Regions from separate parts of the Fretibacterium fastidiosum genome, predicted to be linked through region 3. Evidence: riboswitches for the same ligand, from Rfam matches in the RefSeq annotation. Region 3 holds a riboswitch; each other region holds the start of a gene.

Region 1 (3,274 bases), 1.3 Mb from region 3:
ATTTCCAAACGAAGCTGCCTTCTTCATTTTTATCAGCGTTACGGCCCACGTAAAGAACCGTCCACCACCGTGTGGAGCCATTGTCTCTGGTGTTTGGTGAAATGCCGGTGGCTTCACAAATGCGCTTTGCCAGTCCGAATGAACCGGCGTTGTAGAAATTTTTTGTCTCACCGTATTTCATGGCAAGCTGTGTGCAGGATGCCATGCCGCCGTAGTCTTTTATGCGCTTCATGATTTCCAGTGCACTGGTGGTAAAGACGGTTTCGTCCTCGAGGAGTTTGCTCCAGTCATCGACAGTAAGGCCGGAATCATAATCGGAACCATACCATTTAACAGGCTTTGCAGCAGCGGCATCCTTTTGCGAATAATATCTGCTGATGTAAAATCCAACGTCAATGGTCAGAGTTTTCAACTCAGGATCGGAATAGCACGTCTCGGTCAATTGCGATTCGAAGAGGTTCACCAGCTCGGTATCTTCTTTTAAAGCCAGGCTGATCTCATCGTAAAGTCGTAGGAAGTTTCGGATATTATCGGCATAAGCGCCTTTTTTGAAACGGTAATTCGAGTTAAGTTCGTTGGCAACTGCTTTTGCTTCACTGAACTTGTAGATGTAGTATTTGTCCGGATAACGGAGCCACAAGTAGGTGCTGATGGAATTTTCATACTGATAATGCTGTGCGTCCTCGCTCCCGTACTCCTTCAAGAGGATGGACGAGTGCGCACTAAAAGCATCCATCCGTTCAAACACATCCTTGCTCTCATCGAACAGAGCAATGAACATGGAACGAACCTCTTCATGAGCGGACCTGGCGAAATCGACGATCATGCCCTTCGGGAAGTAATTTGCGGAAGTCAGTAAATTGAGGGTTTTGTCCAAAGACCGACTCAGCATCTCCGGAAAATCAACTGCGTTCACATCCCAATTATCCTGAAACCATTTCACGGCTTCCCATTTGTATTTCTCATTTTCCCACTGTTTTGAAACGAAGTTCCGTTTGTACTCAACCAGTATATCCTTCAGTCGAAATGGATCAAACATGGCAAACACCTCTCAAATGCTTGTCGTGCTATAGCGAAAACCAGGTGCTTTTATTATAGCGCTCCATCATCAAGGCAGGAAATTGAACCTCAACGCCGCCCGCCACTGCTTCAGGCCAGACGCCATCCCCCAAAACGGGGTGACAGGACCGTTGAGCGACAGCAGACGATCGGCGGCCTTGTTGCTTTTTTGAGGGCGTTCCATTAGAATGACGTCTTGTACAAACAGGCTGTTTGTATATGGAAATGCGTCATCGTCCTCCCTGTCCGACGCGCGATACGGTGGGGACGGTGTAGATGGAATGGGGTGAGAGTCCCCGCGCGGCCGGCACTGTAAGCGTGAACCCATGCTGAAGCGTCTCTTCGGGACGCCATGACGAACGTCAGTCACTGCGGCATCAGGCCGTGGGAAGGCAGGCATCGGGCGCTGGGGGCTCTCCCCCTGAATCGCAAGTCAGGAGACTTACGCATTTTCTCTGGAGGACGTTGGCCCCCTGCCCAGGGCGGACGTCTTGGCGCGTGAAAACGGACGCGCCGACCTTCTCGCTTGCAGAAGCGCAGAGGGCCGGCGCGTTTTTATCTCTGCGACGCGCAAAAGGTGCGGGCTTGCCGCCCGCAGGAGTTTTGCACTATTTTTGGAATTTTAGGAGGCAAACATGAAGAAAACGGTTTTTGCGGCGCTTTCCCTCGCGATGGCGCTCCTCTGCGGCACGGCCCTGGCGAAGGATGAGATCGTCCTGTCGGGCGGCGATAACGCCATGGCGGGAAAGATCGACCCCGTCCGCGGGTATGGTGTCTGGGGACCCGACATCTTTCACTGCCACCTGCTGAAACCCGGCAAGGACAACCTGCTGGAAAAGGACCTGGCAACGGATGAGAAGGTCAGCGAAGACGGGCTGAGGTACACGTATGAAATTCGCGAGGACGCGAAGTTCGCCGACGGCCACCCCCTGACAGCGGAGGACATCGTCTTCACGTTTGAGAGCACGAAGGCCGCCGCATCGGTCGCAGACCTCTCGATGTTGGAGAGCGTTCGGGCGCTCGACGACCGAACGGTGGAGTTCACGCTCTCCCGTCCATGGTCGTTCTTTCCGCACCTCCTGAGTTACGTCGGCATCGTTCCGAAGCACGCTTATAAGGAGGGCTACGGTGACATGCCGCTGGGCTCAGGCGCCTGGCGTATCGTGGACTTCCAGATCGGACAGCAGATGATTTTGGAGCCCAATCCGCACTATTACGGCAGGAAGTCCCCCTTCAAACGGGTGACGATCCTCAAGGTCGACGACGACGCCACGCTCGCTGCAGCGAAGTCGGGACAGTTGGACTTCGTCTTCATTCCGGCGGAGTTCGCGGCCACAAAACAGGAGGTGCCGGGCATGAAGCTCCTGACGCTCGACACCTTCACCTCGCTGGCGATCAACCTGCCCGTCATCCCCGAAGGGGTTGCCTCAGGAGATGAGAAGGTGGGTAACAACGTGACCTGTGACCCGGCCATCCGCCGCGCGCTGAACGTCGGCATCAGCCGTCAGCTTCTGGTCGATCAGGCGTTGAGCGGAATGGGGAAGCCCTCCTTCACCATCGGCGGAGGCTGGCTGCCCTGGGCCTCGAAGCGGACGTTCGAGGACGGACGCCTGGAGGAGGCAAAGAAGATCCTCGAGGACGCCGGCTGGGTGGATTCGGACGGCGACGGCATCCGGGAGAAGGACGGCCTGAAGGCGGAGTTCACGATCAAGGGCCGCAGCAACGACATGCCTCGTTACAACGTGGTCGTGGCGGTCGCGGAGAGCGCCAAAGCGCTTGGAATCCATATTATCCCTCAATCCGCACCCTGGGTTGAAGCGCGCCACGCCCGCGCTACGCCGACGTGCTGGGCGTTCGGCTACCCCAGCCCTTCGGACTTCTATCTGTTTTACCATTCTTCGCAGATCAACAAAGGCGTGATCGGCAATCCGCCCTCGTACTCCAACCCGGAGGTCGACGCCCTGATCGACAGGGCGCTGCGCGCCACAAGCCAGGAGGAGAGCGACAGGCTGTGGCAGCAGGCTGAAGAGCTGGCGGACGCAGACGTGCCGTTCCTGTACGTTGCCTGTCCCCAGGACAACTACCTCGTCCGCGACGGACTGACGATACCGCCGCTAGGAAGGGTCAAATCCAGAAACCAGGGCGGAGCGGGGCTGGAGAACCTGAACGAGTGGAGCTGGAGCGAATGAGACAGCGGGGGATCGCTCCCCGGGGG
Region 2 (3,274 bases), 1.4 Mb from region 3:
GAACGCGAAGCATCAAATAGGTAGGGGGACCTGCCAGGGCCCCCTATCAGAGGCTCAGGCCCCTCCTGGACAACGACATGAGGCGGCGCCTCGCGCGGCGACGCGCCGCCCGACCGACGAGGCATCCGGGGCGCTAGGCCTTTCGCACCGGCCACTGCACCTCGGTGCGCAGCTCCTCCGGCGGGACCTCGTGGGGGCTGTTCAGGTAGACGTTCCGCGCACCGTCGGAGCCGGCCACGGGCTCGTAGCCGTTCTCCTCCATCCAGTGCCGCAGCGCGGTGTAGGCGCCCTCCAACTGATCGTAGGGCCCCTTGTGCAGGGTGCAGGCCATCAGGCCGCCCGGCACCGTGCGGACCTTCAGCCGGTCCGTTTCCGGGACGGGGTTCGTGAAGGACAGGCAGTACTCGACGTCGATGTCGTTCGGGTCGAACTCCTCCCCATAGTAGATGTCGAAGCACTCCCCGCCGTAGGCGCTGCCGTGCCGCTCCAGGTGGGTCCACAGCTCCGTGAAGACCCGATGACTCTCCTCCGACAGGTTCTCCATCGTGACGATGCAGCGGTGCGTCAGCGCCCGCACGGGCGCCACCTCGCGTACCGTAACTTTGTAGGACAAGAAAAACGCCTCCTTCTCCAAAGTGAGTTTTTCCAGGAGCTCCAGGTCCCTATGTCCCTTCTCCAGGCGTTCCTGGAGCACCTGACGGTGTCGGGCCAGGAAGGCGGCGATCGCGTCGGGGTCCCGCGCGCCGAGGAAGGCGCGGATATCCTCCAGAGGCACGTCCAGCTCCCTCAGTCGTCGGATGCGCAGGGCCTCCACGAACTGCCCCGCGGAGTAGTGCCGATACCCCGTCGTCTCGTCCACCCAGACGGGCTTCAGGATGCCCCTTTCGTCGTAGAAGCGCAGCGTCTTCACCGAGAGCATCGTCGCCCTGGAGAACTCCCCGATCGTCAGCAGGTTGCTCATCAAATTCCTCCTCCCTTCGCGTTTTCGCCCCTCACCCTCCGACAGGACCCATCATAGGCCCTCCAGCCGGGGGAGGGTCAAGCCTGCGGGCCAGGCGCCGTCGGCCGCCTCGTAAAGTATACTCGATCAACGGAAAGCGCACCTTCCTTCGTCAACGGGGTGTTCCATCAGCGACGGGGCTGGTGCGTGCACATTGGGGACGACTGGAGCCTCACAGCGGCGGCCACGCGAGCCGGGACGGTGGACGGCGAATCCACTTCCAAATTCGGAGGGCGTTCGGCTGGTGTATAATGAGGCTGCATTTTTCAAAAGAAGATGGGCACGGGTTCCGGCGTGTGCGCCGGGCAAAAGGGAAGCAGGTGCGAATCCTGAACGGTCCCGCCGCTGTGAACGGGGAGGCCCCTCGAAAGTCCACTGGAGCGATCCGGAAAGGACGAGGCGCCGATGATCCCAAGTCAGAAGACCTGCCTGGGCCCATGAACGCGAACTCCTGCGGACGACGGGAGGGGCGCGCGGCCCTTTCGCGTCCAGGCGCGAGCGCCTGCCCCCTCCACCTCCCGGAGGGGGCGCTCTTTTTAAGGAGGCAGGGAAAGATGTTCGCCAGGATCAGAAAGCGGGATGGGCGCGAGGTGCCCTTCAACGCTGAGAAGATAGCCGGGGCCATCGGACGGGCCCTGGCGGCGGTGGGGGAGCCTGGAACGGAGGCCATGCCGCTGACGGAGCGCGTCGTGGCCCACATGGAGCAGAAGCTTCAGGGCGGCGTGCCCCAGGTGGAGGAGATTCAGGACATCGTGGAGGAGGTGCTGATCGAGTCCGGACGCGCGAGAGCGGCCAAGGCCTACATCCTCTATCGCGCGTCCCGAAGCCGCGCGCGGGAGATGAAGAGCCACCTGATGAACGTCTACGAGGCGCTGACGTTCCGGGACGCGCAGGACAGCGACCTGAAGCGTGAGAACGCCAACATCGACGGCGACACGGCCATGGGGACGATGCTGCGCTACGGCTCCGAGGGAGCGAAGCACTTCAACGAGATCTTCATCCTGAGGCCGGAGCACGCCGAAGCGCACCACAGCGGGGACGTTCACATCCACGACATGGACTTCCTGACCCTGACGACGACCTGCTGTCAGATCGGCCTGAAGCGGCTCTTCAAGGGAGGATTTGGCACGGGGCACGGCACGCTGCGGGAGCCCTCCGGCATCCGAAGCGCCGCGGCGTTGGCCTGCATCGCGCTTCAGGCGAACCAGAACGACCAGCATGGCGGACAGAGCATCCCCGCCTTCGACTGCGACATGGCACCCTACGTGGCGCGCACCTTCGCCAGGGCCTACCGCCGGAACCTCCTGCGCGCCCTGAGCCTTCTCGCCGGGGAAGCCGCAGAGGACGGGGCGGTCGCTGCCCTCGACGGCCTGGAGGGCGGCCCCATCCGCATGGGGGCGACCGACGAGCGTCAGTCGCGGGAACGGGAGGCGCTCCTGAAGCTTGGGGTGCCGCAGGAGGCGGTGGAGCGCGCCCAGGAGGCGGCGCTTCGAGAGGCGCGGCAGGACGTGGAGCGCGAGACGTATCAGGCCATGGAGGCGCTGGTCCACAACCTGAACACCATGCACAGCAGGGCGGGGGCGCAGGTGCCCTTCAGCTCGCTGAACTACGGCACGGACACCTCGCCGGAGGGCCGCATGGTGACGCGGAACCTGCTCCTGGCGACGGAGGCCGGCCTGGGGCACGGCGAGACGCCCATCTTTCCCGTCAGCATCTTCAAGGTGAAGGAGGGGGTGAACTTCAACCCGGAGGACCCGAACGGCGACCTGTTTCAGCTGGCCTGCCGCGTCAGCGCAAAACGCCTGTTCCCCAACTTCGCCTTCATCGACGCGCCCTTCAACCTGAGCTACTACCGGCCGGGGAACCCGGACACGGAGATCGCCTACATGGGGTGCCGCACGCGCGTCATCGGGAACGTGGCGGACCGGGACCGGGAGACGGTGACGGGGCGGGGCAACCTGAGCTTCACCAGCCTCAACCTGCCGCGGCTCGCGATCCTGAGCGAGGGGGACCTCGATGAGTTCTACCGGCGGCTCGACGCCATGGCAGACCTCGTGGTCCAGCAGCTTCTGGACCGGTTGGAGATCCAGTCGCGCAAGCGGGTGAAGAACTTCCCCTTCCTGATGGGACAGGGCGTGTGGCTGGACTCGGAGACGCTGGGCTGGAACGACGAGGTGCGCCCCGTGCTGAGGCATGGGACGCTCTCCCTGGGCTTCATCGGCCTGGCGGAGTGCCTCAAGAGCCTGACGGGCGCCCACCACGGCGAGGACCCCA
Region 3 (3,274 bases):
GCGTCCTTCCACTGCGGCAGGATCGGCGCATTCCCGCCGACCTCAGGGGCTGCGGGCGGCTTGAACGCCCCCCATCGGTTCAACTCCCTGAGGGCCCGCGCGCATTGGCGGAAGCTCTGGAAGATCGGGATGCCGGCCGTCTTCAGCCGTTCGATGAAGCTTCCGCCGTGCTGGTGGTCGATCATCCACACGGCGGCCTGAGGCTTGGGGCTCTTGGCGTAGCTCTCGATCATGGTGTCCGTCATGACGTCGCCGGCGTGTCCTACGATCATGGAGAGGGAGGTGACGATCGAGTCCAGCTCCGGGTCCTCCTGCACCGCGTCGAAGACGCTGCGGAAGTTCTCCGGCTGTTCCGATATCTGCACCGTCATGTCCACGGGGTTGCGGGACGCCCCGAAGGGCGGTATGGCCGCCTCGATGCGGGACCGGGTGTCGTGCGAGAAGACGGGGACGGAAAGGCCCACGTCGTTCAGGCAGTCGGCCATGACGATGCCCGCTCCGCCGGAGGTGGTCAGGATCGCCGAACGCCCGCCGCTCATGCGCTTTTCCGCGCCCAGCACCTGACCGATCCCGATGATGTCGTCGATGTCCTCCATCGGGATGACGCCGTACTGCGAGAAGACGGCCGACCAGACGCGATCGTCCCCGGTCAGGGCTGCCGTGTGGCTCTTGGCCGCCTCACGGGCCGAGGGCGAACGTCCGGCCTTCAACACGGCGACGGCGATGTCGCGCTCCCGCGCTTTGCGGACCAGCCGGAGGAACCCTGCGCCGTCCTCGAGGCCCTCCAGATAGAGCATCAGGAGGCGGACTTCGGGGTCATCGAGCACGTAGTCCGCGCACTCCACCGCGTCGAGGTCCGATTGGTTGCCGGTGGTGGCCACGTAGCGAAACCGCACCCCGTGCTCCAACCCCACCCCGAAGGAGGAGAACCCGAACGCCCCGCTCTGCGACACGAGCGCCACGTGCCCCGGCAGAGGCCGCGGCACCTCGTAAAGGGCCCCTGAGAAGGTCAGGGGGATCCCCTCGGCGAAGTTCGCCAGCCCCTGACAGTTCGGCCCCAGGACCCGGATGCCTCCGTCGCGGGCGATGGCGGACACCTCCTCCTGAAGCGCGCGGTCGCCCGTCTCGGAGAACCCGGACGAGTAGATCAGGGCGAAGGGGATTTTTTTGTCCGCACAGGCGCGCAGGGCGTCGGGGATCAGCTTTGCCTTGATGCTGAGGATGGCGAGGTCGATGGGCCCCTCGACCTCCGTGACGTTCCGGTGTACGGGGAGCCCCGATATGACGTCGGCCTTGGGGTTGATGGGATAGATGGCTCCGCCGTAGCCGAAGGACTGGAGGTAGCGGAGCGTCCGGCCCGTCAGGCGCTCCAGGCTCGACGAGGCTCCGACGATGGCGATGCTTTCCGGGGCGAAGAGCTTCCTCAGGGGGTGGGACAACAGGGCTTTGTTCGCTTCTTGCATGTGTAGGGTTCCTCCCGTTCGATGACGTCGGCCCCAGAGGGCCGCAAAGGGCCGCCCTCTGGCGAGGACGGCCCTGCATGACGGAGGAAGTGGCCTTTGGACGGCGTTCGCCGCCGGTGCGGGACGCCAAAGGCCATGCTTTTTCCGCATACCGGCCCGAATCCGCGCGGGGGGGCGTGCGCTCCCTGCGAAAGGCCGGTCTCCTGGCTCGCTCTCCTTACTCCGACCCCCTTCCCAGGATGAAAAACGTCCCAGTGGGCATGGTCGGCATTGCCGAGCTTACAGTGGCGGGTCCGCGCCGGTCTCTCACCGGACTTCCCGAACGCCTTTCGAGGTTCAATTTGTCTCTCCCCATAACTATACGGCAAAACACGAGATTGTCAAACGAGGCGTCCGAAATCTGAGAGGACGTGAAGCCCTCCCCTATAAGGAGAGGCAAAGACCCCCGGTTTTTCAGGCCCCCCTGAAAGGGGGGCTGGCGAGCCCCACAGGGGCGAGACTGACGGCCCGTGAGCGGTAGCGAACGGCAGCCGGAAGGCTCCCCGAAGGGGGGTGTAGGAGCAGCGAGTGTTTTTCATAAGACGCGCCTGTCTGACATTCCCCGCCAACGCCTCCACAAGGCAATCCATTGCCTTGCTTCGGCACAGCCGACCGACCGGCCGCCGCAATCCTCCCGAAAGATCGGCTTGCGTGAGGCCGGTCGTCTGGCCGACCCCTCCGGTTCGCTAACGCGAACCACCTCCCCTTTCAGGGGAGGCGAAAGCGCTCCCTCCGGCGAAAGTACCACTTACAGCGGATGGCCCCTGACGCGGGACCATCCGCTCTCTTTATTGTGCGCCTGCCGGGTGTTTCCCTGTTTTGATCGGTTTTGAGCGAGGGGCTTGTTTGCTATAATGAGGCCAGGAGCCGAAGGGATGGGGGAGGGATGCGGATTGTTGGTCAACACGCCCTACGACGACGTGTGATTGTTCGGGTCTCATTATTCCTGACTGACGGCCTGTGAGCGGTAGCGAACGGCAGCGAACGGCAGCCGGAAGGCTCCCCGAAGTGGGGAACTGACGGTCGGTGAAGAAACTCGCTGAAGGAGGGGGATGCGGGTGCCGGAGCGTGACATGACCGAGAAGCACCTGGAGGGATACAACGACGTCTTTGCGGACGTGGTGAACGTGTTGCTTTTCGATGGAAAGAGGCGGGTGAAGCCGGAGGACCTGAAGGACACGCGGGCCCGCACGTTCTACAAGACGGACGGGAAGCTCCATGAGCAGGAGCGGGACGTCTCCAAGCTGTGGGTCTCCGAGGGGGCCGTGATCTCCCTGATCGGGTTCGAGAACCAGACCGAGGCGGACTGGGACATGGCGCTTCGGGTGCTGGGGTACGAGGGGGCGGACTACCGGGGTCAGCTGTCCGCGGGTCAGGGACTGTACCCGGTGGTGACGCTGGTCCTCTACTTTGGTGATTCGCCCTGGACGGCGCCGCGGACGCTGTTCGAGAGGGTTTCGGTGGCTGAGGGGTTGAAGCCGTTTGTGAACGACTACCGGGTCAACGTCTTTGAGATTCCGCGTCTGACGGCGGAGCAGGTGGGGCAGTTCAAGAGCGACTTCAGGATCGTTGCGGACTACTTTGTACAGATGGGTCGGGACGAGGACTACGTGCCCCCGCGTCAGACGATCGAGCACGTGGATGCGGTGTTGAAGCTCATGTCTGCGCTGACGCGGGACCATCGGTTTGAGGAGACGCAGAGCGAGTTCAGGAAGGGGGAGGCGGTCACGATGTTGAGCGTTTTGGACAAGGTTGAGGCCAGAGGTATTCAG

The links. A riboswitch is a leader RNA that binds a small molecule or an ion and turns the genes downstream of it on or off. The one in region 3 is predicted to bind cobalamin.
Region 1: it holds a riboswitch for cobalamin, as region 3 does, so the genes downstream of both, ACK28C_RS04835 (ABC transporter substrate-binding protein) here and ACK28C_RS12060 (acetate--CoA ligase family protein) in region 3, are expected to answer to the same signal.
Region 2: it holds a riboswitch for cobalamin, as region 3 does, so the genes downstream of both, ACK28C_RS05265 (anaerobic ribonucleoside triphosphate reductase) here and ACK28C_RS12060 (acetate--CoA ligase family protein) in region 3, are expected to answer to the same signal.

What each region holds. Positions count from the first base shown of each region.
Region 1 is NZ_OZ209244.1:1,095,814-1,099,087, reverse strand. It holds gene ACK28C_RS04840 (AAA family ATPase) at 1-1,039, opposite strand, end outside; cobalamin riboswitch at 1,276-1,524, shown strand; gene ACK28C_RS04835 (ABC transporter substrate-binding protein) at 1,695-3,248, shown strand.
Region 2 is NZ_OZ209244.1:1,205,792-1,209,065, reverse strand. It holds gene ACK28C_RS05275 (hypothetical protein) at 1-24, shown strand, start outside; gene ACK28C_RS05270 (MerR family transcriptional regulator) at 134-961, opposite strand; cobalamin riboswitch at 1,268-1,448, shown strand; gene ACK28C_RS05265 (anaerobic ribonucleoside triphosphate reductase) at 1,555-3,274, shown strand, end outside.
Region 3 is NZ_OZ209244.1:2,695,276-2,698,549, reverse strand. It holds gene ACK28C_RS12060 (acetate--CoA ligase family protein) at 1-1,463, opposite strand, end outside; cobalamin riboswitch at 1,639-1,808, opposite strand; gene ACK28C_RS12055 (Rpn family recombination-promoting nuclease/putative transposase) at 2,561-3,274, shown strand, end outside.